3 regions of the Nonomuraea sp. NPDC005730 genome follow, and region 3 is predicted to be linked to each of the others. Evidence: riboswitches for the same ligand, from Rfam matches in the RefSeq annotation. Region 3 holds a riboswitch; each other region holds the start of a gene.
What was found. Region 3 has a riboswitch for cobalamin ahead of cobN (cobaltochelatase subunit CobN). Riboswitches for the same ligand answer to the same signal wherever they lie in the genome.

Region 1: linked by a shared signal. The riboswitch ahead of ABZ444_RS24560 (CbtB domain-containing protein) and the one ahead of cobN (cobaltochelatase subunit CobN) in region 3 are both predicted to bind cobalamin.
Region 2: linked by a shared signal. The riboswitch ahead of ABZ444_RS47365 (ribonucleoside-diphosphate reductase subunit alpha) and the one ahead of cobN (cobaltochelatase subunit CobN) in region 3 are both predicted to bind cobalamin.

Annotation. Positions count from the first base shown of each region.
Region 1 covers NZ_JBEXYK010000021.1:122,781-129,950, forward strand. Annotated here, with positions in the region: gene ABZ444_RS24525 (FAD-binding oxidoreductase) at 1-990, shown strand, start outside; gene ABZ444_RS24530 (methyltransferase domain-containing protein) at 1,070-1,921, opposite strand; gene ABZ444_RS24535 (hypothetical protein) at 2,007-2,192, shown strand; gene ABZ444_RS24540 (hypothetical protein) at 2,205-2,780, shown strand; gene ABZ444_RS24545 (CU044_5270 family protein) at 2,872-3,861, opposite strand; gene ABZ444_RS24550 (RNA polymerase sigma factor) at 3,858-4,424, opposite strand; gene ABZ444_RS24555 (nuclear transport factor 2 family protein) at 4,718-5,149, opposite strand; cobalamin riboswitch at 5,334-5,463, shown strand; gene ABZ444_RS24560 (CbtB domain-containing protein) at 5,498-5,689, shown strand; gene ABZ444_RS24565 (CbtA family protein) at 5,699-6,484, shown strand; gene ABZ444_RS24570 (histidine phosphatase family protein) at 6,490-7,035, shown strand; partial or broken gene ABZ444_RS24575 (ATP-binding protein) at 7,042-7,170, shown strand, end outside.
Region 2 covers NZ_JBEXYK010000085.1:12,007-19,176, reverse strand. Annotated here, with positions in the region: gene ABZ444_RS47395 (TetR/AcrR family transcriptional regulator) at 1-200, opposite strand, end outside; gene ABZ444_RS47390 (FAD-dependent monooxygenase) at 270-1,811, shown strand; gene ABZ444_RS47385 (multidrug efflux SMR transporter) at 1,841-2,161, opposite strand; gene ABZ444_RS47380 (NAD(P)H-dependent oxidoreductase) at 2,164-2,811, opposite strand; gene ABZ444_RS47375 (helix-turn-helix domain-containing protein) at 2,925-3,545, shown strand; gene ABZ444_RS47370 (alpha/beta hydrolase) at 3,675-4,631, opposite strand; cobalamin riboswitch at 4,841-5,046, shown strand; gene ABZ444_RS47365 (ribonucleoside-diphosphate reductase subunit alpha) at 5,174-7,170, shown strand, end outside.
Region 3 covers NZ_JBEXYK010000077.1:4,699-11,868, reverse strand. Annotated here, with positions in the region: gene cbiE (precorrin-6y C5,15-methyltransferase (decarboxylating) subunit CbiE) at 1-299, shown strand, start outside; gene cobM (precorrin-4 C(11)-methyltransferase) at 331-1,086, shown strand; gene ABZ444_RS45720 (cobalt-precorrin-6A reductase) at 1,071-1,826, shown strand; gene ABZ444_RS45715 (precorrin-2 C(20)-methyltransferase) at 1,817-3,295, opposite strand; gene ABZ444_RS45710 (precorrin-8X methylmutase) at 3,301-3,921, opposite strand; gene cobG (precorrin-3B synthase) at 3,918-5,087, opposite strand; cobalamin riboswitch at 5,127-5,304, shown strand; gene cobN (cobaltochelatase subunit CobN) at 5,339-7,170, shown strand, end outside.

The DNA of each region.
Region 1 (7,170 bases), on a different contig from region 3:
AAATGGGGCCGCGTCCAGGAGGCCGCGAGCCCGCACGGGCTGACCGGACTCGCCGGCAGCAGCCCGGCGGTGACCGTCACCGGCTACACCCTGGGCGGCGGCCTGAGCTGGTTCGGCCGCGCACACGGCTGGGCGGCCGGCAGCGTACGCGCCCTCGACATCGTGGACGCCACAGGCACGCGCGCCCGGATCACCGCCGACAACGACCCCGAACTGTTCTGGGCCCTGCGCGGCGGCGGCGGCGACTTCGCCATCGTCACCGCGATCGAGTTCGACCTGCACCCGGCCCCCGACCTCTACGGCGGCCGCATGTTGTGGCCCGCCGCGATGGCGCCCGCCGTCCTGGAGGCCTACCGCGAGATCACCGCCACCGCACCCGACCAGCTGACCCTCTGGTACGACCTCCTGCAGTTCCCCGGCGCCGCCCCGCTGGTGGCCGTGGACGCCACCTACCTCGGCGCGGGCGGCGACGCCGAGACGCTGATGCGGCCGCTGGAGAAGATCGCGGGGCGACTGTCCGACTCCCGCGCCGTGCTGCCGGTCGCCGGACTGGGCGGCATCACCGCCGAACCCACCGACCCCGGCCCCGGCATGTCCCGCGCCGAGCTCCTGACCGGGCTGACCGACGAGGTGGCCGCCGCGCTGCTGGAGCAGCCCATCGACCCGCTTCTCAGCGTCCAGCTCCGGCACCTGGGCGGCGCGCTGGCCCGGCCCTCCGGCATCCCGGCCGGACACCTGGAGGAGCCGTACGCGCTGTACCTGTTCGGCATCCCCGGGCAGGACGGGGGCGCCGCCGTACGCGAGCGCATGGACCGGCTGACGGGGGCGCTGGTGCCCGGCACGTCGGGGCGCAAACCGTTCACCTTCCTCGCGCCGGGCGAGCGCGCCGCCGCCGCCTTCGCCCCGGACGACCTGGCCCGCCTCCGGGACGTCAAGCGGTCCCGCGACCCCCGCGGCACCTTCCGCAGCAACTTTCCCGTCCTCGCCTGACGACCGCCGGGGAGCCGCCGGGAGCAGAGCGCGTCAGCGGCCTCGTCCCCGGCCGGCGCCGTGTTCACCGGTCTGTGGCTCAGCGCGGCCCGGGCGCCGCGGGCTGTTCCGGGCGGCGTCCCCATGCCGAGATCAGCGGCGCGAGGGTGAGGTCGAGCTCGCCGGCCTCGACGGCGGCCAGGTGCGCGTCGATCTCGGCGTCGTCGGCCAGACCGGCGGCGAGCAACTCGGCGCGGACCATGCGCACCGTCGCGGCCTCCAGCCGGTCGCAGGCCACCCCGCCGACCGGGAAGCAGCCGGCAGCGGCGACGTCGACCAGGCCGGCCGCACGCAGCGCCCGCGGCAGCGTACGGCCGAAGCGCAGGTCGGCGCCGCGGCGGGTCATCAACTCCCGGACGGCGCGCCGCAGCCGGTTGGCGCGCCGCTGCGCCGGGCCGGCCTCGTCGAGGCAGGCCAGCGGCTGCAGCTCGGTATCGGCGTCCTCGATGAGCAGCCAGCCACCGGGGCGCAGCGCCGCCACCATCGTCGCCAGCGCCCGGGCACGGTCGGGCACGTGGACGAGCACGAGCCGGGCGTGCACCAGGTCGAACGTGCCCGGCCGCGGCGGCGGGTCCCCGACGACGTCGTGCCGGAGCACCTCGTACCCGCCGTGCGGGTCCAGCCAGGCCGGATTGATGTCCGTGGCCAGCACGTGACCGGTCGGCCCGACGGCCGTGGCGAGTGCCTCGGGAATGCTGGGGCCTCCGGCGCCGACTTCCCAGCAACGCCGGCCCGCCCGCACTCCGAGCCGGTCGAAGTGCCCCAGTGTGACACCGTCGAACAGCTCGGCCAGCCAGGTGAACCGCTCGCCCGCCTCCACCCGGGCGTTGTCGAGCAGGTAGCGGTGATCCGGGGCGGAACCGGGGCCGGCGAAGGGCTGCGATGCACTCATGCGTACATCTTCACGATCTTCCGCGTGCTGTGTCAGCACGACATCGGATGAAGTCAGGCACGACGCCTTGGGTATGCTGGCGCGGGTGCCCGGGGCTTTCGTGTTCCTGGGCGCGCGCCCGGCGCATCTGGGCCGTGACGAGGCGGAGGAGAACCACTCGCCACGCGCGGAGTTCGACGACGTGGTGCTGGACGACGGCGCGCGGCTGCTGGCCGAACTAGCGGTACGGCGACTGACCGCGTACGCGACGACCGCAGCGATGCAGCGATAGTGGCGCGACCGCATGATCGCCGTCACCGTCGCGCTGTCGGCCGCGACACCGGACGGCCCCTTCGGCGACCTCGCCGGCGCCTGCGACCTGACGCGGCTGACGTACATGGGAATGTCCCTCGGCGGGTGCGCCGCCGCCGGCGCCGCGCACGCCGACCCGCGCGGCCGCGCCGCCGTCAACCTCGACGGCATGCGCCTGATGCCCGACCTCTTCGGCCGCTCCGCCCGCGTGCCGGTCCTCGGCCTGTACGCGGACTTCGAGGGCGGCGGGCACCACAGTGACCTGTTCTACGAGGAGTTCCGCCATATGGGGCTGCGCGAGGAAGTCGTCCGGGTCAAGATCGCCGACGCCGGGCACCGGGACTTCACGGACCTGGCGCTGCTGCCCGACAAGCACCGCCTGGGCCACCTCGGCCACCTCGGCCTCGTGGACGGGGAGCGCGTCACCCGGCTCGTGGGGGCGCTGACGCCGGCGTTCCTCGACCGGTACGTCGAGTGCAGGGGCTCCGGGGCGCCGCCGCTCGGTGACGGAGCCGAACTCCTCGACGTCTCGCACGTGCGCGCATGGGCCACACGGGAGACGGCCTGACGCCCGTCTCCGTGTGCGCCCGCGGTGGTGCGGTTGATCGCGGCGACGGCCTCCGTCGTGGTGGTGTCGGGGATGTCCAGGCCCAGGAGGGTCACGGCCGCTCCCCGGCCTGGTCCACGACGCCGATCGCGACGCGGGTGGAGATCGACCAGGTCGTTCCCTTCTCGATGCTCCACTCCAGATGAGGAGGAACGGGGACCCACTCGCCGTCCTTCATCGTGAACATCAGGGCGCCGTTCGGCTTGGGATAACGCTCCTCATGGTCGGTGATCGCCGTCTCCCGCCGCGCCCGGTAGGCGTAGGTCGTGGGGTCCAGGAGGATTTCGACCTTGCGCCAGCCTTCGGCGACTTGAGAGACCGACACCGCGGGACGTCCCTCGGTGTCGGTCGCCGTCTCGTCCACCGTCACTCCGGGCAGCTTGGCTATCGCTTGGAAGATCGCGGCCTCGTGCTCCGGTGAGACGAGGTTCTGGCTGAGGGTCACGGCGAAGCGCAGGAAGATCCACTCGTCGTCGGCAGGGACCTGCCCCTGGTAGAGCTCACGGTATTTGGCCAGGAGCGCGTCAGGGTCGGTCGGCAGCGAGGCCAGCAACGCGTAGGTGTTCTCCGGCGCCCTCTCACCGGGATCGGAGGTCTGCAGCTTGCCGTTCACCAGATAGCCCACCCCCTTGCCGTCGGCCCGGGTCCAGAGCGGGTCGAGCGTCTCCGGCAGCGGTGTCCGCGGGGTGAGCCGTTCGCCCTGGTCGATACCCTTGTCCCAGCCCACGTCACGGTTCTCGGTGTAGATCCACTGGTCGCCGCGGGGCGGCGCGAACTCCTTCTCCTGTACGGCCGCCGCGATCCTGGTCAGCACCACCTGAGCGTTGGCGGCGGGCAGCGTGCGCTCTCCCTGGAACACGCTCACCCCGGTAGCGATGATCACGGCGCCGGCGGCCACCGCCAGCGCCCGGATCGCCCATCCGCGCCTGGAGCGTGGACGGCCGGCGCGGGCCAGGAGAGCCGCCCGCGCTGCGGCTTGGGCGTCGGGGGCCGGCGGCGCCGGGCGCGCCCAGTCCTCGCGCAGCCTTTCGAGGTCGTTCATGATCCGTCCCTTTCCAGTGCGGCTTGGATTCTTCTGCGGGCCCGGTGCAGTCGTGAGCGGGCCGTTCCGGCCGGGATGCCGAGCGCGCTGCCCGCTTCCTCCGAGGTCAGCTCCGCCCAGGCGACCAGGAGCAGCACGTCCCGATCGCGATCGGCGATCTCGGCGAGCGCCTCGGCCAGCCGGGACGTGCGGGCTCCCGCGTCGACGGCCCCGGCGACCTGGTCGGCGTGGTCCTCCACGGGGCTGTCGGCGCCCGCCTTGGCCAGGGCCCGGTACTGGCGTACTTCGGCGCGATGATGGCGGGCGATGAGGTTGGAGGCGATGCCGTACAACCAGGGCCGCGCGTCGGCGCGGGAGACGTCGTAGCCTGCCCGTTTGTCGAAGGCGATGAGGAACGTCTCCGCGGCGACGTCGTCGGCCAGGCCCGCGCCTAACCTGCGCGCGGCATAGCCGTGGATCTCGGGGTAGTAGCGGTCGAATATGGCGGCGAAGCGCTCCGGCTCCCGCCTGGACTGTTCGATGATCACGGCGTCCGCTGCCTGGGCCGGCAGCGCGCGTGACATCGAGGTCACCTCTCGATCCCTGGGTTCACACCGGTTCTTCACCGATCACGGGACAAGTGTTCACGACGTCTGCTCACCCCAGCCTGGCGGGAGCCGGCGCGGCTGCATACCGGAACCGGCCGCTGGTGATGAGGCCGCCGCCGATCGTCCCGATGACGAAGCCCAGTGACAGCAGGGCGCCGTTGACGCCGAGTTTCCGTCGTCATGTGGCCGGAGTGCGGCCGGTCGCGAAGATCGACCAGAGCCCTGCTGAAGGTACATCTGCCAGGTGCAGGACGAGCGGATGCGATCCGCTAAGGACGGAGCAAAGTCACCGAGCAGGAGAGCTGGCTGAGCAGCTCCAGTTGATCGAAATACAGGCGCAAACTCGTTATGAGTCCGTCTTCCACCGTGCAGACATAACAGCATCGCAAACGAACAGGGCGACCCGTCGCGGCAAGCACCTGACCGTCGGGCATGGTGTACGGCCCTCGATGGGTGCCCACCATGAGAAGCTCGTCGACGGTTGTGGCCTCACCTTCGGAGGACTCCGTGATCACCGCCCGGACGTCGGGGAATGCCGCCCAGAACTCCTCCAGATAGGAGGCCAGCTCGCTGTGTCCCTGAGATACGCCTTCGGGGCTGATGGACACCCCGGTCGGGCTGAAAGTGCGAAGTAGCGCCTGCATATCGTGAGCGTTGAACGCGTCCGTATAGCGGTCGCGCACCTCGCGGGCAACATTCATGGCACCGGATCCCTCCCCAATCGCTCGATGCCCAACCTGGCTCCCGATATGCGGTCGAATCACCAACGCATGCTAGATCCGCAGTCCTGACTGCCTTGGCACGGAGCGGGGTGGCGGCGAACCCGGGACGGGGCGTACCTGGCCGGCGACCCGGGGGCCATCGTTCGCATATTGACGCGAACGTGAGGAAAGGATACGTTCCGGTAGATTTCACGGTTGTCCAAGGGAAATCCGGTGAGATGCCGGTGCGGACGCGCCACTGTATCCGGGACGTGGATCCCGGGAGCCAGGTCGCTTGGCAGCCGTGACCTCGTGATATGGGACGCGTGACCCCTGAGGAGGCTTGACATGAGTGGGTTGTCCACCCCTTCGACGATTCCCTTTCCGCGCCTGCGCCCTTGGCTGCTGCTGGCCGTGCCCGTGCTGCTGCTGGTGGCCTACCTGGTTCTGATGGACAACGGCGCCATCTCCCAGACCGGCACCTTCCTGCACGAGCTGATGCACGACGGGCGTCACCTGCTCGGCGTGCCCTGCCACTGAGGGCCGGGCATGGTACGCACCTTCCTGGCCAGAGGTCTGCTCATCGGACTCCTGGCCGGACTGATCGCGGGCGCCTTCGCCTTCGCCTTCGGTGAACCTCGCGTGGATCACGCGATCGCCCTGGAGGAGGCCGCCGCCCGGTCCGGGTCGCCCGATCCGGACGCCGGGACGGCCGGGCACGGCCACGCCGAAGCGGCCGAGCACAGCCACGGCGAGGAGGCCGTGGTCGGCAGGCCCGTGCAGAAGGCGGGGCTGTTCCTGGCCACCGGCCTCTACGGGCTCGCCGTGGGCGGGGTGTTCGCCCTGGTGTTCGCCGGGCTGCGCGGGCGGGTCGGCCCACGTTCCGACGGGCGGCTGGCAGTGGCCGCGGCCGGTACGGCGTTCGCCGCGATCATCCTCGTGCCCTTCGTGAAATATCCGGCCAACCCGCCTGCGGTGGGTGATCCGGACACCATCGACAGCCGCACGCTGCTCTACGTGGTGATGATCCTCGTCGGGCTGGCGGCGACGGCGATCGCGGTGGCGACGGCCCGCCGCGTCGAGGGCGACCCGTGGGCGCGCTGGACGGCGGCGGCGGTCGCGTTCCTCGTGCCCGTCGTCGCCGCGTGGTGGTTGCTGCCGGCGGTCGACGAGGTGCCCGAGGGGTTCCCCGCCACGCTGCTGTGGGAGTTCCGGCTCGCCTCGATCGGCACGCAGCTCGTCTTCTGGGCGGCGTTCGGCGTGCTGTTCGGCTGGGCGAGCGACCGGGCGGAGCGACGCGCGGCGGCTCATCCGCTGGTCGCGGCGCCGAGCTGAGCAGGGTGCTGTTCGTCCGGCATGCCACGACACCGGGGATGCGGGCCGGCTGCTTTCCCGCCGACGAGGACGCCGACGCGGCGAGCCTGACCAGGGCCGCCGCGTTACGGCCCGTCGAGGCGTCGGCGGCCTGGGCCGCTCCCGGCAGGGCCGCGCGGCAGACGGCCGCCGCCATGGGGCTGGCGGCACGCGAGACCCCCGCCCTGGCGGAGGCGGACTGCGGCCGGTGGCGGGGCCTGCCGTACGGGCGGGTCGCGCTGGAGGAGCCGGACGCGCTGGCGAGCTGGCTGGCCGACCCGCACGCCGCCCCGCACGGCGGTGAGTCGCTGGCCGCGCTCGCCGCCAGGGTGGCCGGCTGGCTCGATTCGGTCCGGGACGAGCCGCGAGCCGTCGTGGTCTGCGACGCGGGCGTCATCAGAGCGGCGCTCGGCCACGTCCTGGGGCTGGATCCGCTGCGCGCGGCCCGTTTCGACCTGGCTCCTCTGTCCACCACCGAGCTGACCGTCGCGCGGGACGGCTGGCGGGTGGTCCACGTCAACCGGAAGGCCTGAGTCTTGATCGTCACCTATCCGTTCAGCGCCGTCGTCGGGCTCGACGACCTGAAGCTGGCACTGGTGCTGAACGCGGTGTCGCCCCGGGTGGGCGGGGTGCTCGTACGCGGGGAGAAGGGAACGGCGAAGTCCACG
Region 2 (7,170 bases), on a different contig from region 3:
AGCAGCAGGTCGTCGCGCCGGGGCCAGCGCCGGTAGAGCACCGGGCGGCTGGTGCCGGCGCGGGCGGCGACGGCCTCGAAGGTGAAGCCGTGGTAGCCGTGCTCGACCAGCACGTGCCAGGCGGCGTCGAGGATGGCGTCCGCCAGCGCGGAGCCGCGACGGCGGGACGCGCCGCCGGGGGCACGGTGCTTGAGATTCACTTGCGTATCTTATCGCGGCGCCCTACGGTGACCGGAATTAGATACAGCCCTGTACCCAAAGGACCGTCCATGATGTTCGACGTCATCGTCGTCGGCGCCGGGCCCGCCGGCCTCTTCCTCGCCTGCGAGCTGCGCCTGGCCGGCGTCCGGCCGCTGGTGCTGGAACGACGGCCGGAGCCCGACCTGTCGGACAAGGCCCACGGCCTGGCCGGGCAGGTCGTCCGGCTCCTGGACCACCGCGGCCTGTTCGAACGCTGCGGCGGCCGGGGCGTCCCGGCGCCCGCGCCGGGCCACTTCTTCGGCGGGATGCCGCTGCCGCTGCACACGCTCGGCGCGGCGAACCCGATGTACCTCCTGCCCTGCGACCAGCGCGACCTCGAACGGGTGCTCGCCGCGCGCGCGGCCGAACTCGGCGCGGAGGTGCGGCGCGGCCAGGAGGTGATCTCCTTCGGCCAGGACGACGACCGGGTCGAGGTCGTGACCCGCGGCCCCGGCGGCGCCGAGACCACCCTCACCGCCCGCTACCTGGTCGGCTGCGACGGCGGCCACAGCACGGTCAGGAAGGCGGCGGGCATCGGCTTCCCCGGCGTCAGCGACGACCACGTCGTGGACCGCTCGGCCCTCATCGGCCCGAGCGAGCACTTCCGGATCCTGCCCGGCGGGCGCGTCCTGATCGAGGGGCTCGGCGAGATCCCGGCCCACTTCCACCGCACCGATCGCGGCGTCTTCACCCTCCTGGCCCACGACCCGCGGCGGCCGCTGATCAACACGGCCGAGTGGGAGGACCACCCGGCGGGCGGCTTCCCGGGGCCGGGCGCGCCGATGACGCTGGCCGAGATGGAGAAGAGCGTCGAACGCGTCCTCGGCGTGCGCCTGCCGCTGAGCCGGCCGCCCGAGGGCGCGCCGGTCATGCTGCGCCGGCTGTGCGGGCGCAACACCCGGCTCGCCGACCGCTACCGCGCCGGACGGGTCTTCATCGCCGGCGACGCCGCCCAGGTGAGCCACGGGCCCACCCTGAACCTGGCGCTTCATGACGCCGCCAACCTGGCCTGGAAACTCGCCGCCACGCTGCGCGGACGGGCCCCGGAAGGGCTCCTGGACAGCTACGAGACCGAGCGCCGCGCGTGCGCCGGACGCGTGGTCACCCAGACCCTGGCCGCGACCGCCCTGCTGGCGCCCGGCGCCGAGGTCACCGCGCTACGACGGCTGTTCGCCGAGCTCCTGGGCCGTACGGAGAACCTGCGCATGATCGCCGAGCTGATGGCGGGCGGCGACGTCCGCCACGACATGGGGGAGGAGCGGCCCGCCGGGCCCACCGGCTGGTTCGCGCCGTCCCTGGCGCTGACCACCGGCGACGGGCGGCCGCGGCGCCTGGCCGAGCTGATGCGCGACGCCCGCCCCCTGCTCCTGGACCTGACCGGCGGCGACGCCCTGGCCACCGCCGCCGCGCCCTGGCTCGGCCGGGTGCGGCACGTGGCCGCCACCGCCGCCACCGCCGCCGACGCCCCCGCCCCGGCGCTGCTCGTCCGGCCGGACGGCTACGTCGCCTGGGCGGGCGCGGCCCCCGACGGCCTCAGGGCATCCCTCGCCCGCTGGTTCGGCCCGAGCTGAGCCCGGCCGCCCGTCCTGGCGGGGAGGGGTCACTCCGGGCTGGTGACGCGGGCCAGCACGATGCCGCCCACGATCAGCGCCAGCGCCGCCATCCGGCCGATCGACATCGGGTCCTTGTGCACGACGACGCCCAGGGCGATCGCGCCGACCGCCCCGATGCCGGTGAAGACGGCGTACGCGGTGCCGACCGGGAGGGTCTTCATCGAGTACGACAGCAGCCAGACCGCGGCCACCATGAGGACGAAGCAGAGCAGGGTGGGCAGCGGCTTGGTGAAGCCCTGGGTGGGCTTGATGCTCTGCGCCCAGGCGATCTCCACCAGTCCGGCCAGCCCGAGGATGAGCCAGTTCATCGTCAGAACTCCTTCCCCAGGTCGTGCGCGCCGCGCAGCGCGGCGGCGTACAGCTCGTCGTGCTGGGCGCGCAGGTGGGCGAGGTCGGGGTCGACGCGGGAGTTGGCCAGCTCGGCGGCGACGACGGTGGTGTCCTCGACGGCGAAGTGGCCGGCGAAGAAGTCACGCAGGTAGCGCTCCTGGTAGTCGAACCTGGCCTTGGGGGCGCCGGGCGAGTAGGCCCCGCCGCGGGCGGTGGTGACCACGAAACGCCGCCCGGCGAGCGACATCTTGGGGAAGGTCACCTGGTCGAGCCAGGCCTTGAGCGCCGACGGGATCGAGTAGTTGTACATCGGGGTGGCGATCAGCACCACGTCCGCGGCCACCAGCTCCGACAGCAGCGGCTCGATGATCGCCCACGCGGCGGCCTGCTCGGGGGTCCGGACGGCCTCGTGGTAGCGGGAGATGTCGGTGATCCGGTTGGCCATGACGTAGTCGCACAGCTCGGTCCACGCCTCCCCGATGTGCGGCACCGGCTCGGCGGCCAGGTCGCGGTGGACGTAGGTGCCCTCGGGGTGGGCGGACCGCCACGCCTCGGCGAAGGCGTCGCCGAGCTCGCGGCTGATCGAACGGCGTCGGGCGCTGGCGTCCAGGTGCAGCAGAACGGCCATGGGAGGAGCTCCTCGAAATAAGTGGACATCACGTCCGGTTTGCGGTCGAGGTGACCGTAGCAACTAAGCGGGCACGTTGTCCACTTATGTCGTGGTGGGTTAGAGTCGCCGCCATGGAGTCCCGTACCGAGTTGCTGACCGGACGTCCCGTGGCGGAGGCGGGCCGCCCGCGCGAGCGCGCCGACGCCGCCCGCAACCGCGCCAAGGTGCTCGCCGCGGCGGCCGAGCTGTTCGCCACCCGCGACCCGCGCGGCGTGACGATGGACGACATCGCCAAGGCCGCGGGCGTCGGGCGGGGCACGCTCTACCGCCGTTATCCCGACACCGTCTCGATCGCGCAGGCCCTGCTCGACGAGCACGAGCGCGTGCTGCAGGAACGCCTGCTGCGCGGCGACCCGCCACTCGGCCCCGGCGCGCCCCCCGCCGACCGGCTCGCCGCCTTCTACGCCGCGATGGTCGACCTGCTGGACGAGCACATCTCGCTCGTCCTGGGCGCCGAGCAGGGCGCGCTGCGGTACGCCACCGGCGCCTACGGGTTCTGGCGGGCGCACGTGCGGGTGCTGCTGGCGCAGGCGGGCGTCCCGGAGACCGAGGCGCTGGCCGACATCCTGCTCGCCCCGCTGGGCCCCGAGGTCTACGCCGAGCAGCGCAGGCGCGGGCTCACCCCCGAGCAGATCACCGCCGCCCTGGCCCGGCTGGCGCACGGCATCGTCGACCGGGAGGCCGGGCGCTGACCGCGCCGGCGGCGGCCCACCCCCAGGCCGCCGCCTTGTCGTACGGGTCGACGTTCCTGAAGGCCATCCCGACGATCTCCTCGACGTCGAGGGGCCGGCCCGTCCCGCCTGCCCGCTCCGGTCGCGGGGTTACGCGGTGAGGGCGTCGTGCAGGAAGCGGCGGATGTCCGCCCGCGCGTCCTCGGCCTGGGGGGCCAGGACCGGCATGCTGAGGAAGGCGTGCCCGGCCCCCGGGTACTCGGCCAGGCGGGCGGGGGTGCCGGCGGCCTGCAGCGCCTCGGCGTAGCGGCGGCCGTGGTCGGCGATCGGGTCGTGGGTCGGCACCGCCACGAACGCCGGGGCCAGCCCGCCCAGGTCGTCGGCATGCAGCGGGGAGAGCGCGCGGGCGTCCGTTCCCTCGGGCACGGCGAGCCGGTGGAACAGCCGCAACACCGGCACGCTGAGCGTCGGGGTGTCGGCGTACTGGGTCATCGAGGGGTGGTCGAACATCGTCCCGGCCACCTCCACGGCGGGGTTGACCAGCACCTGGGCCTTCAAGGGCAGGCCGGCGTCGCGGGCCCTGATCGCCGCCAGGGCGCAGATCAGGCCGCCGCAGCTCTCGCCGAACAGGACGGTCCGCGCCGGGTCGACGCCCCACTGCGCGGCGTTCTCCAGCACGTGCCGGAGCACGTCCCAGCCGTCGTCGGCGGCGGCGGCCAGCGGCGTGCGCTGGTCGAGGAGGCGGTGGTCCACCGAGACGACGACGGCGGGCAGGTGAGCGGCGAGGTGGCTGTTGACCCAGTCGCTCTGCGGCGCCGTGCCGACGAAGCCGCCTCCGTGCACGTGGAGCACGAGCGGCAGCACGTCCCCGCCGCCCGGCTCGGCCGCTGCTCGCGGCCGGTGGACCCGGACGGGGATGTCGCGGCCGGGCAGTGCCACCGTCCGCCAGTCGATGGTGACGCCGGGGTCCGGCCGGCCGGTGATCGCCTGTGCCTCGACGGAGGCGCGCAGCCGGTTCTCCGCCTCGGCGTAGGCGGCCAGTTCGGCGGCGGTGACGGTGTCCCAGTCCGGCACGACCGGACGCAGGCCGGTGGAGGTCTCGCTCATGGACGTCTCCTCAGAGTTTCGCTACTTGAAGTTTCGATACCTAAAGTAGCGAAAACGTGGCATCGCCGGCCTGTGACGTCGATCACATCCATCCGCCTCGCGGTCCGCGGACAGGACGGCCTGGCCGGCCTTGCGGCAGGCGGGCGGATCGCAGCCTGGGTTCTTCGCAACACGACATGTTGGGTGTGACTTTTTGATCCGCCCTATATATGGTGTCTCCCGCAGCCGGTTCGGTCGCCCCGCCAGGGCGGCCGAGGCAAGAGGGAACCCGGTGGAAATCCGGGACTGCCCCGCAGCGGTGAGTGGGAACGACCGCCGTCAGACGCACTGGGCCGAAGGCCTGGGAAGCGACGGCCAGTAGGCAGCGACAGCATGCCCATGAGTCCGAAGACCTGCCGGCGCGCCGCGCGCGATCATGCGTGCGCGGCTGCTCCGAGGCCGCGCGGGACGGTGGACGGACTGGCGAGAGGGCTGTGGCGCCTCGCCGTCCGCCTCCTGCGCGCGTTCTCGGCAACTGACCGAGTTCACGAGGGGAGAGCGCAGTGACGGTCACAGGGGACCCGATGACGGACCTGGCCGGGACGGCGCGGGCGGACGCCGACAGGTCCGCGCCGCGGCGCGTCCAGATGCAGGTGCGCAAGCGCAACGGCACCGCGGAGCCGGTGGACGTCAACAAGATCGTACGTGCGGTGGAGCACTGGGCGACCGATCTGACGGACATCGACCCGATGCGGGTGGCCACCAAGACGATCAGCGGCCTCTACGACGGGGCCACCACCGCCGAGCTGGACCGGCTGTCCATCCAGACGGCCGCCGAGATGATCGGCGAGGAGCCGCAGTACTCGCGCCTGGCCGCGCGGCTGCTGTCGGGCTACATCGACAAGGAGGTCCGCGGGCAGGGCGTGGCCTCCTTCAGCCAGGCGATCCGGCTGGGCCACGCCGAGGGGCTCGTCGGCGACGAGACCGCCGAGTTCGTCAACGCCAACGCCCGCAAGCTCGACGACGCCATCGACCTCACCGCCGACCTGCGGTTCGAGTACTTCGGGCTGCGCACGGTCTATGACCGCTACCTGCTGCGCCACCCGTCCACCCGGCTGGTGGTGGAGACGCCGCAGTACTGGCTGCTGCGCGTGGCCTGCGGGCTGGCCGAGACGCCCGCCGAGGCCGTCGGCTTCTACCGGCTCATGTCGTCGCTGGCCTATCTGCCCAGCTCGCCGACGCTGTTCAACTCCGGCACCCGGCACACCCAGATGTCCTCCTGCTACCTGGTCGACTCGCCCCGTGACGAGATCGGCTCCATCTACGACCGTTACGCCCAGGTGGCACAGCTGTCGAAGTTCGCCGGCGGGATCGGCATCTCCTGGTCGCGGGTGCGCTCCCGGGGCGCGCTGATCCGCGGCACGAACGGGCACTCCAACGGCATCGTCCCGTGGCTGCGCACGCTCGACGCGTCGGTGGCCGCCGTCAACCAGGGCGGCCGGCGCAAGGGCGCCGCCTGCGTCTACCTGGAGCCCTGGCACCCGGACGTCGAGGAGTTCCTGGAGCTGCGCGACAACACCGGCGAGGACGCCCGCCGCACCCACAACCTCAACCTGGCCAACTGGATCCCCGACGAGTTCATGCGCCGCGTCGAGGCCGACGGCATCTGGTCGCTGTTCGACCCCGACGAGGTCCCTGAGCTGCCCGACCTGTGGGGCGAGGCGTTCGAGGAGGCCTACCGCGCCGCCGAGCGCGACGGCCGGTACGTCCGGCAGGTCAAGGCCCGCGACCTGTACGCCAAGATGATGCGCACCCTCGCCCAGACCGGCAACGGCTGGATGACCTTCAAGGACGCCGCCAACCGCCTGTGCAACCAGGCGGCCGAGCCCGGCAACGTGGTGCACCTGTCCAACCTGTGCACCGAGATCGTCGAGGTGTCCAGCGACGCCGAGACCGCGGTCTGCAACCTGGGCTCGGTCAACCTCGCCGCCCATCTGACGGGCGCCGGGCCCGACCGCGGCATCGACTGGGAGCGGCTGCGCGCCACCGTCCGCACCGCGGTCACCTTCCTCGACCGGGTGATCGACATCAACTACTACCCGAGCGAGCAGGCCGCGGCCAGCAACCCGCGCTGGCGCCCGGTCGGCCTCGGCGTGATGGGCCTGCAGGACGTCTTCTTCGCCCTGCGCCTGCCGTTCGACTCGGCCGAGGCCAAGGAGCTGTCCACCCGGATCGCCGAGGAGATCTACCTGTCGGCGCTGGAGACCTCCGCTGGCCTGGCCGAGCGCTTCGGCGCCCACCCCGCCTACGACCAGACGTGGGCGGCGCGCGGCCGGCTCCAGCACGACCTGTGGGGCGAGAGCGGCACGCAGGCCGAGCGCTGGGACGCGGTCCGCGAGCGCATCGCCGCCCACGGCCTGCGCAACTCGCTGCTGATCGCGATCGCGCCGACCGCCACCATCGCCTCGATCGTCGGCTGCTACGAGTGCATCGAGCCGCAGGTGTCCAACCTGTTCAAGCGCGAGACCCTGAGCGGGGAGTTCCTGCAGATCAACAACGC
Region 3 (7,170 bases):
GCAAGGCCCCCGGGGCGCTGGACGGGCTGCCCGAGCCGGACGCGGTGTTCGTCGGCGGCGGCGCGACCGCCCCCGGCCTGCTGGAACGCTGCTGGTCGGCGCTGCGCCCCGGCGGCCGGCTGGTGGTGAACGCCGTGACCCTGGAGTCCGAGGCGGTCCTCGCCCACTGGTACGGCAGGCTCGGCGGCGACCTGGTGCGCCTGGGCGTCCAGCGGGCGTCGCCGGTCGGCGGGTTCACCGGCTGGCGGGCGGCGATGCCGGTGACCGTGTGGTCGATCACGAGGAAGGACCAGCCGTGACCGTGTGGTCGATGACGGAGGAGGACCGGCCGTGACCGTGTACTTCGTCGGAGCCGGTCCCGGCGCCGCCGACCTGATCACGCTGCGCGGCCTGCGGCGGCTGCAGACGTCGCCGGTCTGCCTGTACGCCGGGTCGCTGGTGCCGCGCGAGCTGCTCGACGCCTGCCCGCTGGGGGCCAGGCTGGTGAACACGGCGGACCTGACGCTCGACGAGATCGTCGCCGAGCTGGCCGCCGCGCACCGCGACGGTCTCGACGTGACGCGGCTGCACTCGGGCGACCCGTCGGTGTTCAGCGCGGTGGCCGAGCAGATGCGCAGGCTGGACGCCCTCGGCGTGCCGTACGAGGTGGTGCCGGGGGTTCCGGCGTTCGCGGCGGCGGCGGCCGCGCTGGGCCGGGAGCTGACCGTGCCCGGCGTCGGCCAGACGGTCATCCTGACCCGTACCTCCGCCCGCGCCACCCCCATGCCGGACGGCGAGGACCTCGGGACGCTCGGCGCGAGCCGGGCCACGATGGTGCTGCACCTGGCCGTGCAGCGGATCGACGCGGTGGTCGCCGAGCTGCTGCCCTCCTACGGCCCGGACTGCCCGGTGGCCGTGGTGGCGCGGGCGAGCCGGGCCGACGAGGTGATCCTGCGCGGGACGCTGGCCGACATCGCCGGACAGGTCCGCCAGGCCGGGATCCGGCGGACGGCCGTGATCGTCGTGGGCCGGGTGCTGTCGGCGACGCAGTTCCCCGACAGCCATCTCTACAGCGATGCCAGGGACAGGGCGTGCGACGGGTCCTGATCCTGGGCGGCACGGCCGAGGCGCGTGCCCTGGCCGCCGAGCTGGCCGCCGATCCCGGGCTGCACGTGGTCTCCTCGCTGGCGGGGCGGGTGAACAACCCGCGGCTTCCCGTGGGCGAGGTGCGGGAAGGCGGGTTCGGCGGGCCTGCGGGCCTGGCCGCCTGGCTGCTGAAGGAGCGCATCGACGTGCTGGTCGACGCCACGCATCCGTTCGCGGAGCGGATGACCGCCTCGGGGGTCGCGGCCTCGTCGGCGACCGGGGTGCCGCTGCTGGTGCTGCGGCGTCCGGGGTGGCGGGAGGGGCCGGGCGACGCGTGGCTGCGGGTCGGCTCTCTCCCGGCGGCGGCCGGGCTGCTGACCACGGCCCGGTGGGGAGCGACCGGCGGGGAGAGCCGGATCTTCCTCACGACCGGGCGCCGGAGCCTGCCGGTGTTCGCGCCGCTGCCCGGCGTGTGGCTGCTGGCCAGGTCGGTGGACCCGCCGGAGGGGCCCGTGCCGGCGAACGTGCACGTCCTGCTCGACCGTGGACCGTACACCGTCGAGGGCGAGCGCGCCCTGATCCTGGAGCACCGCCTGGACGTGCTGGTGACCAAGGACAGCGGCGGGAGCATGACCACGGCCAAGCTCGACGCGGCGCGCGAGCTCGGCCTGCCAGTGATCATGGTGGACCGGCCGCCGCTGCCGGCGGGCGTCCGGGCGACGGACAGCGTGGCGGCGGCGGCGGCCTGGGTTCAGGGGTAGCGGCGCGGGGTGTAGACAACGCCGCCTTCGGTGGCCCGGGTCGTGGACGAGCCGATGATCAGCAGGCAGCGCATGTCCACCTGGCCGGGGTCCAGCTCGCCGAGCGTGGTGACCGTGACGCTCTCCTGCGGGCCGCCGACGTCGCGGCCGATCACCACGGGGGTGTCCGGCGCGCGGTGCTCCAGCAGCAGGTCCCGGGCGGCGGCGACCTGCCACGTACGGCTGCGCGAGGCCGGGTTGTAGATCGCCAGCACCAGGTCCGCCCGCGCGGCGGCGGACAGCCGCTCGGCCACCACCTCCCACGGCTTGAGCAGGTCGGACAGCGACAGCACGCAGTAGTCGTGGCCGAGCGGCGCGCCCGCTCTGGCCGCCACCGCCTGGGCGGCGGTCAGTCCCGGCACGACCCGCACCGGCACGTCCGGGAAGTCGGCGGCGGCTTCGAGCACGGCGCTGGCCATGGCGAACACGCCCGGGTCGCCGGACGACACGACCGCCACGCGGGCCCCGTCCCGGGCCAGCTCAAGGGCGTGCCTGGCGCGTTCCGCCTCCACCCGGTTGTCGGTGCGGTGGCGGCGCTGGCGCGGGTTCGGGGCCACCCGGTCCACGTACGGGCCGTAGCCGACGAGGTCGGTGGCAGCGGCCAGCGCCTCCTGCGCCTCCGGCGTCAGCCACGGCCGCCCCGCCGGGCCCAGGCCGACCACGGCCACCTCCCCCCGCCCCTCGTCCATCGGACGCTCGGGGACGAAGGTGCGCTCGGCCGGACTGGCGAGCAGGGCCAGCGAGAAGTACGGGACGCCGTCCGGGTCCACGTCCTTGAGCGGGGCGACCCGCTCGGCGCCCATGGTGGCACGCTCGACGTACCAGGCGTCGTCGAGGCGGCCCGCCTCGGCCAGCGCGTCGCGGACCTTCCCGAACGTGCGGCCCAGCTTGAGCACGGCGGCCGAGTCGGTGTCGCGCAGCCGCTCGGCCAGCACCTGCGCGGGCAGCGTGCCGGGCAGCACGGTCAGCACCTCGTCCCGCTCGACCAGCGGCCGTCCCAGCACGGCGGAGGCGGCGCTGACCGAGGTCACGCCGGGCACCACCTCGGTCGGGTAGCGGTGGGCGAGCCGCTTGTGCATGTGCATGTAGGAGCCGTAGAACAGCGGGTCGCCCTCGGCCAGCACGACCACGGTGCGGCCCGCGTCCAGGTGGGCGGCCAGGCGTTCGGCGCAGTCGGCGTAGAAGTCGTCGAGCGCCCCCTGGTAGCCGCCGGGGTGGTCGGTGGTCTCCGTGGTCAGCGGGTAGAGCAGCAGCTCCTCGATCTGGCCCGCGCGCATGTACGGCAGCGCGATCGAACGGGCGATGCTGCGGCCGTGCCGGGCGGCGTGGTAGGCGATCACGTCGGCCTCGCCGATCAGCCGGGCCGTCCTGACCGTGACCAGCTCGGGGTCGCCGGGGCCCAGGCCGACTCCGTACAGGCGTCCTGACATGGTCATCACTCCGTCTCGTTCGCGATGGCGTTGATCGCGGCCGCCGTCATCGCGCTGCCGCCGCGACGGCCGTGCACCACCAGGTGCTCCAGGTCGCTGTCGGCCAGCGCCTGCTTGGACTCGGCCGCGCCGATGAAGCCGACCGGGATGCCGAGCACGGCCGCGGGGCGCCCCGCGCCCTCGGCCACCAGCTCCAGCAGCCGGAACAGGGCGGTCGGCGCGTTCCCGATCGCCACCACCGCGCCCTCAAGGCGGTCGCGCCACAGCTCCAGGGCCGCGGCGCTGCGGGTGGTGCCGAGGCGTTCGGCCAGCTCGGGCACGCGCGGATCGCCCAGCGTGCACAACACTTCGTTGCCCGCGGGCAGCCTGCGCCGGGTCACGCCGGAGGCGACCATCATGGCGTCGCACAACACCGGCGCGCCGCCGCGCAGCGCCTCCCTGGCCCGCGCGACCACCCCCGGGGACCAGGCCAGGTCGGTCACGAGGTCGGTCATGCCGCACGCGTGGATCATGCGCACCGCCACCTGGGCGACCTCGGGCGGCAGGCCCGTGAGGTCGGTCTCGGCGCGGATGGTCGCGAACGAGCGCCGGTAGATCTCGGCACCGTCGCGGATGTAGTCGCTCACTCCTGGCGTTCCTCGTATCCCTTGATCGTCGCGATCATCTGGCGGACCGGGCCGCGAGGCAGGCCGCAGCGCCGCTCGCAACCGGCCCAGTGGACGGGCGTGGCGGGCGCGCGGCCGAGGCCCCGCACCCACTGCCCGGCATCCGCCCGCACGTCGGCGAGCGCCTTCGCGCAGCCGGGACGGCCGGTGCAGGCGGTGACCCCGGCCCAGGGGGAGTCCGGGTCGGTGGCGAGCCCGATGGCGGCCAGCGCCCGCTCGGTCCGGTCCGCCTCGCCGGGGGAGAGGTCCGGCAGGACGACGGTCCGCCAGGGCGTCAGGCGCACCGGCCGCCCGATGTCCGCGAGGGCTCCGGCCTGGGCGGACGTCAGCCGGCCGAGCGGCACGAGTGCCTCGATCGCCACGCGGCCGTCCCGCTGCGCGATCCTGCCCGCGGACGGGCGGCGCGCGGAGGCGGGCGGGGCGTCCGCGGCGTCCGCGGCGTCCATCCGGCCTGGTTCGCCGGCGCGCAGGCGGGCGGCGATCCTGACGGGGCCGTCCGGCAGCTCGCGGATGCGCCAGGCGCGCGGGCCGTCGGGGGGCAGCTCGTCCAGGAACGCCTCGGCGGCGTCGATCATGAGCGGGACGGCCGCGTCCGGGGCGACGGTCAGCCCGGTGTCGGTGCCGGCGAGCAGCAGGCGTCCGGTCGCCACGTAGGTGACGTCCGCGCCGAGCCCGGCGACGTCCCGCGTGCCGTCGTCCAGGGCGAACAGGAAGCGCCCCGGCAGGGCGGCCAGCCGGGGCCGCGCGCACAGCGCCCGGTCCAGGGCGTCCGCCATCGCCAGCACGTCCAGCAGCCCGTCCGGCCCGCGCCCGCTCAGCGGCGAGGCCAGGATGTTGCGCACCCGCTCGTGCGCGGGCGACGGCAGCAGCCCGGCCGCCGCGATCCGCCCGGCGAAGACCTCGGGCGAGCGCAGCCCCCGCACCTGGACGTTCGCCCGCGACGTCAGCTCGATCACCCCCGTTCCCAGCTCGGCCGCGCAGACGGCGAGCACGCGGAGCCGCGCGGCCGACACCGCGCCGCCGGGCAGGCGCACGCGGGCGAGCGGGCCGTCGGCGGCCTCGTGCACCTGGAGCGCCCCGGGACAGGCATCGGGCCGCGTACGTCCGGAAGATTCACCTACGGGCACGAAGGGATCGTAACGCCACTTCTGGGACGGGTCGCTCCTGTCGTAAGCTTCGGCGTAGGCGATGGCAATGGGAGGAAGCCGGTGCGAAACCGGCGCGGTCCCGCCACTGTGACCGGGGAGCGAACCCCACCACGAGGCCACTGCCCGGAAACGGGCGGGAAGGCCGGGGTGAGCGTCGATCCGGGAGCCAGGAGACTCCTGCCGTCGTGTCACCCGCGACCGGGGCGAGGACCCCGAGGGAGGAATGCGCCGTGCCTGGCGACAGCCGTACCGTTCTGCTGCTCTCCACCTCCGACACCGACCTGCTGAGCGCTCGCGCCTGCGGGGCGGGCTACCGTCTGGGCAATCCCGCCCGGCTGACCGCCGAGGACGTCCCCGGCCTGACGGAGGGGACCGACCTCGTCGTGGTGCGCCTGCTGGGCGGGCGGCGGGCCTGGGCCGAAGGGCTCGACGCGCTGCTGGCCGGGCCGCGCCCGGTGGTGGTGCTGGGCGGGGAGCAGGCTCCCGACGCCGAGCTGATGGAGCTGTCCACGGTCAGCGGCGGGGTGTGCGCCGAGGCACACGCCTACCTGGCCCATGGCGGTCCGGCCAACCTGGCCCAGCTGCACGCGTTCCTGTCCGACACCGTCCTGCTGACCGGGCACGGGTTCGAGCCGCCCGCCCCGGCCCCCACCTGGGGAAGGCTGGACCGCCCCGCCAGGACCACCGGCGGTCCCGTGGTGGGCGTGCTCTACTACCGGGCGCACCACATGGCCGGCAACACCGCGTTCGTCGAGGCGTTGTGCGACGCCGTCGAGGACGCGGGCGGGCAGGCGCTGCCGGTCTTCTGCTCGTCCCTGCGCGCGGCCGAGCCGGAGCTGCTGGACACGCTGCGCGCGGCGGACGCGCTGGTCGTCACGGTGCTGGCGGCGGGTGGCTCCCGTCCGGCCACCGCGGGAGCGGGCGGCGACGACGAGGCATGGGACGTCGGCGCGCTGGCCGAGCTCGACGTGCCCATCCTGCAAGGACTCTGCCTGACCACCACCCGGCAGGCGTGGGAGGAGAACGACGACGGGCTGTCGCCGCTGGACGCGGCCTCCCAGGTGGCGATCCCGGAGTTCGACGGGCGGATCATCACGGTGCCGTTCTCGTTCAAGGAGATCGACCCCGACGGGCTGACCGTCTACGTCGCCGACCCCGAGCGGGCCGCCCGGGTGGCGGGCATCGCGGTGCGCCACGGCCTGCTGCGGCACACCCCTCCCGCCGAACGGCGGCTGGTGGTGATGTTGTCGGCGTACCCGACCAAGCACTCCCGCGTCGGCAACGCGGTCGGGCTGGACACCCCCGCGAGCACCGTCCGGCTGCTGGCCCGCCTCGCCGAGGCGGGTTACGACCTGGGCGACGGCTTCCCCGGCGTGGCCGACCAGGACGGCGACGCGCTCATCCACGCGCTGATCGCCGCCGGTGGCCAGGACCAGGACTGGCTGACCGAGGAGCACCTGGCGGGCAACCCGGTCCGCATCTCCGCCGCCTCCTACGAGCGGTGGTACCGCACCCTGCCCGCGGCCCTGCGCGAGGAGATGGAACGGCACTGGGGCCCGCCGCCCGGAGAGTTGTTCGTGCACGAGGGCGACAGCGGGACCGACATCGTGCTGGCCGCGCTGCGGGCCGGGAACCTGGTGGTGATGGTGCAGCCGCCGCGCGGCTTCGGGGAGAACCCGATCGCCATCTACCACGACCCTGACCTGCCGCCGAGCCACCACTACCTGGCCGCCTACCGCTGGCTGTCGGCCGAGTTCGGCGCGCACGCGATGGTGCACGTCGGCAAGCACGGCAACCTGGAGTGGCTGCCCGGCAAGTCGGCGGGGATGTCCGCCGCGTGCGGCACCGACGCCGCCATCGGCGACCTGCCGCTGATCTACCCCTTCCTCGTCAACGACCCGGGGGAGGGCACACAGGCCAAGCGGCGCGCGCACGCCGTGCTGGTGGACCACCTGGTGCCGCCGATGGCCCGCGCCGACACCTACGGCGACATCGCCCGGCTGGAGCAGCTGCTGGACGAGCACGCCACGATCGCCGCCATGGACCCGGCCAAGCTGCCCGC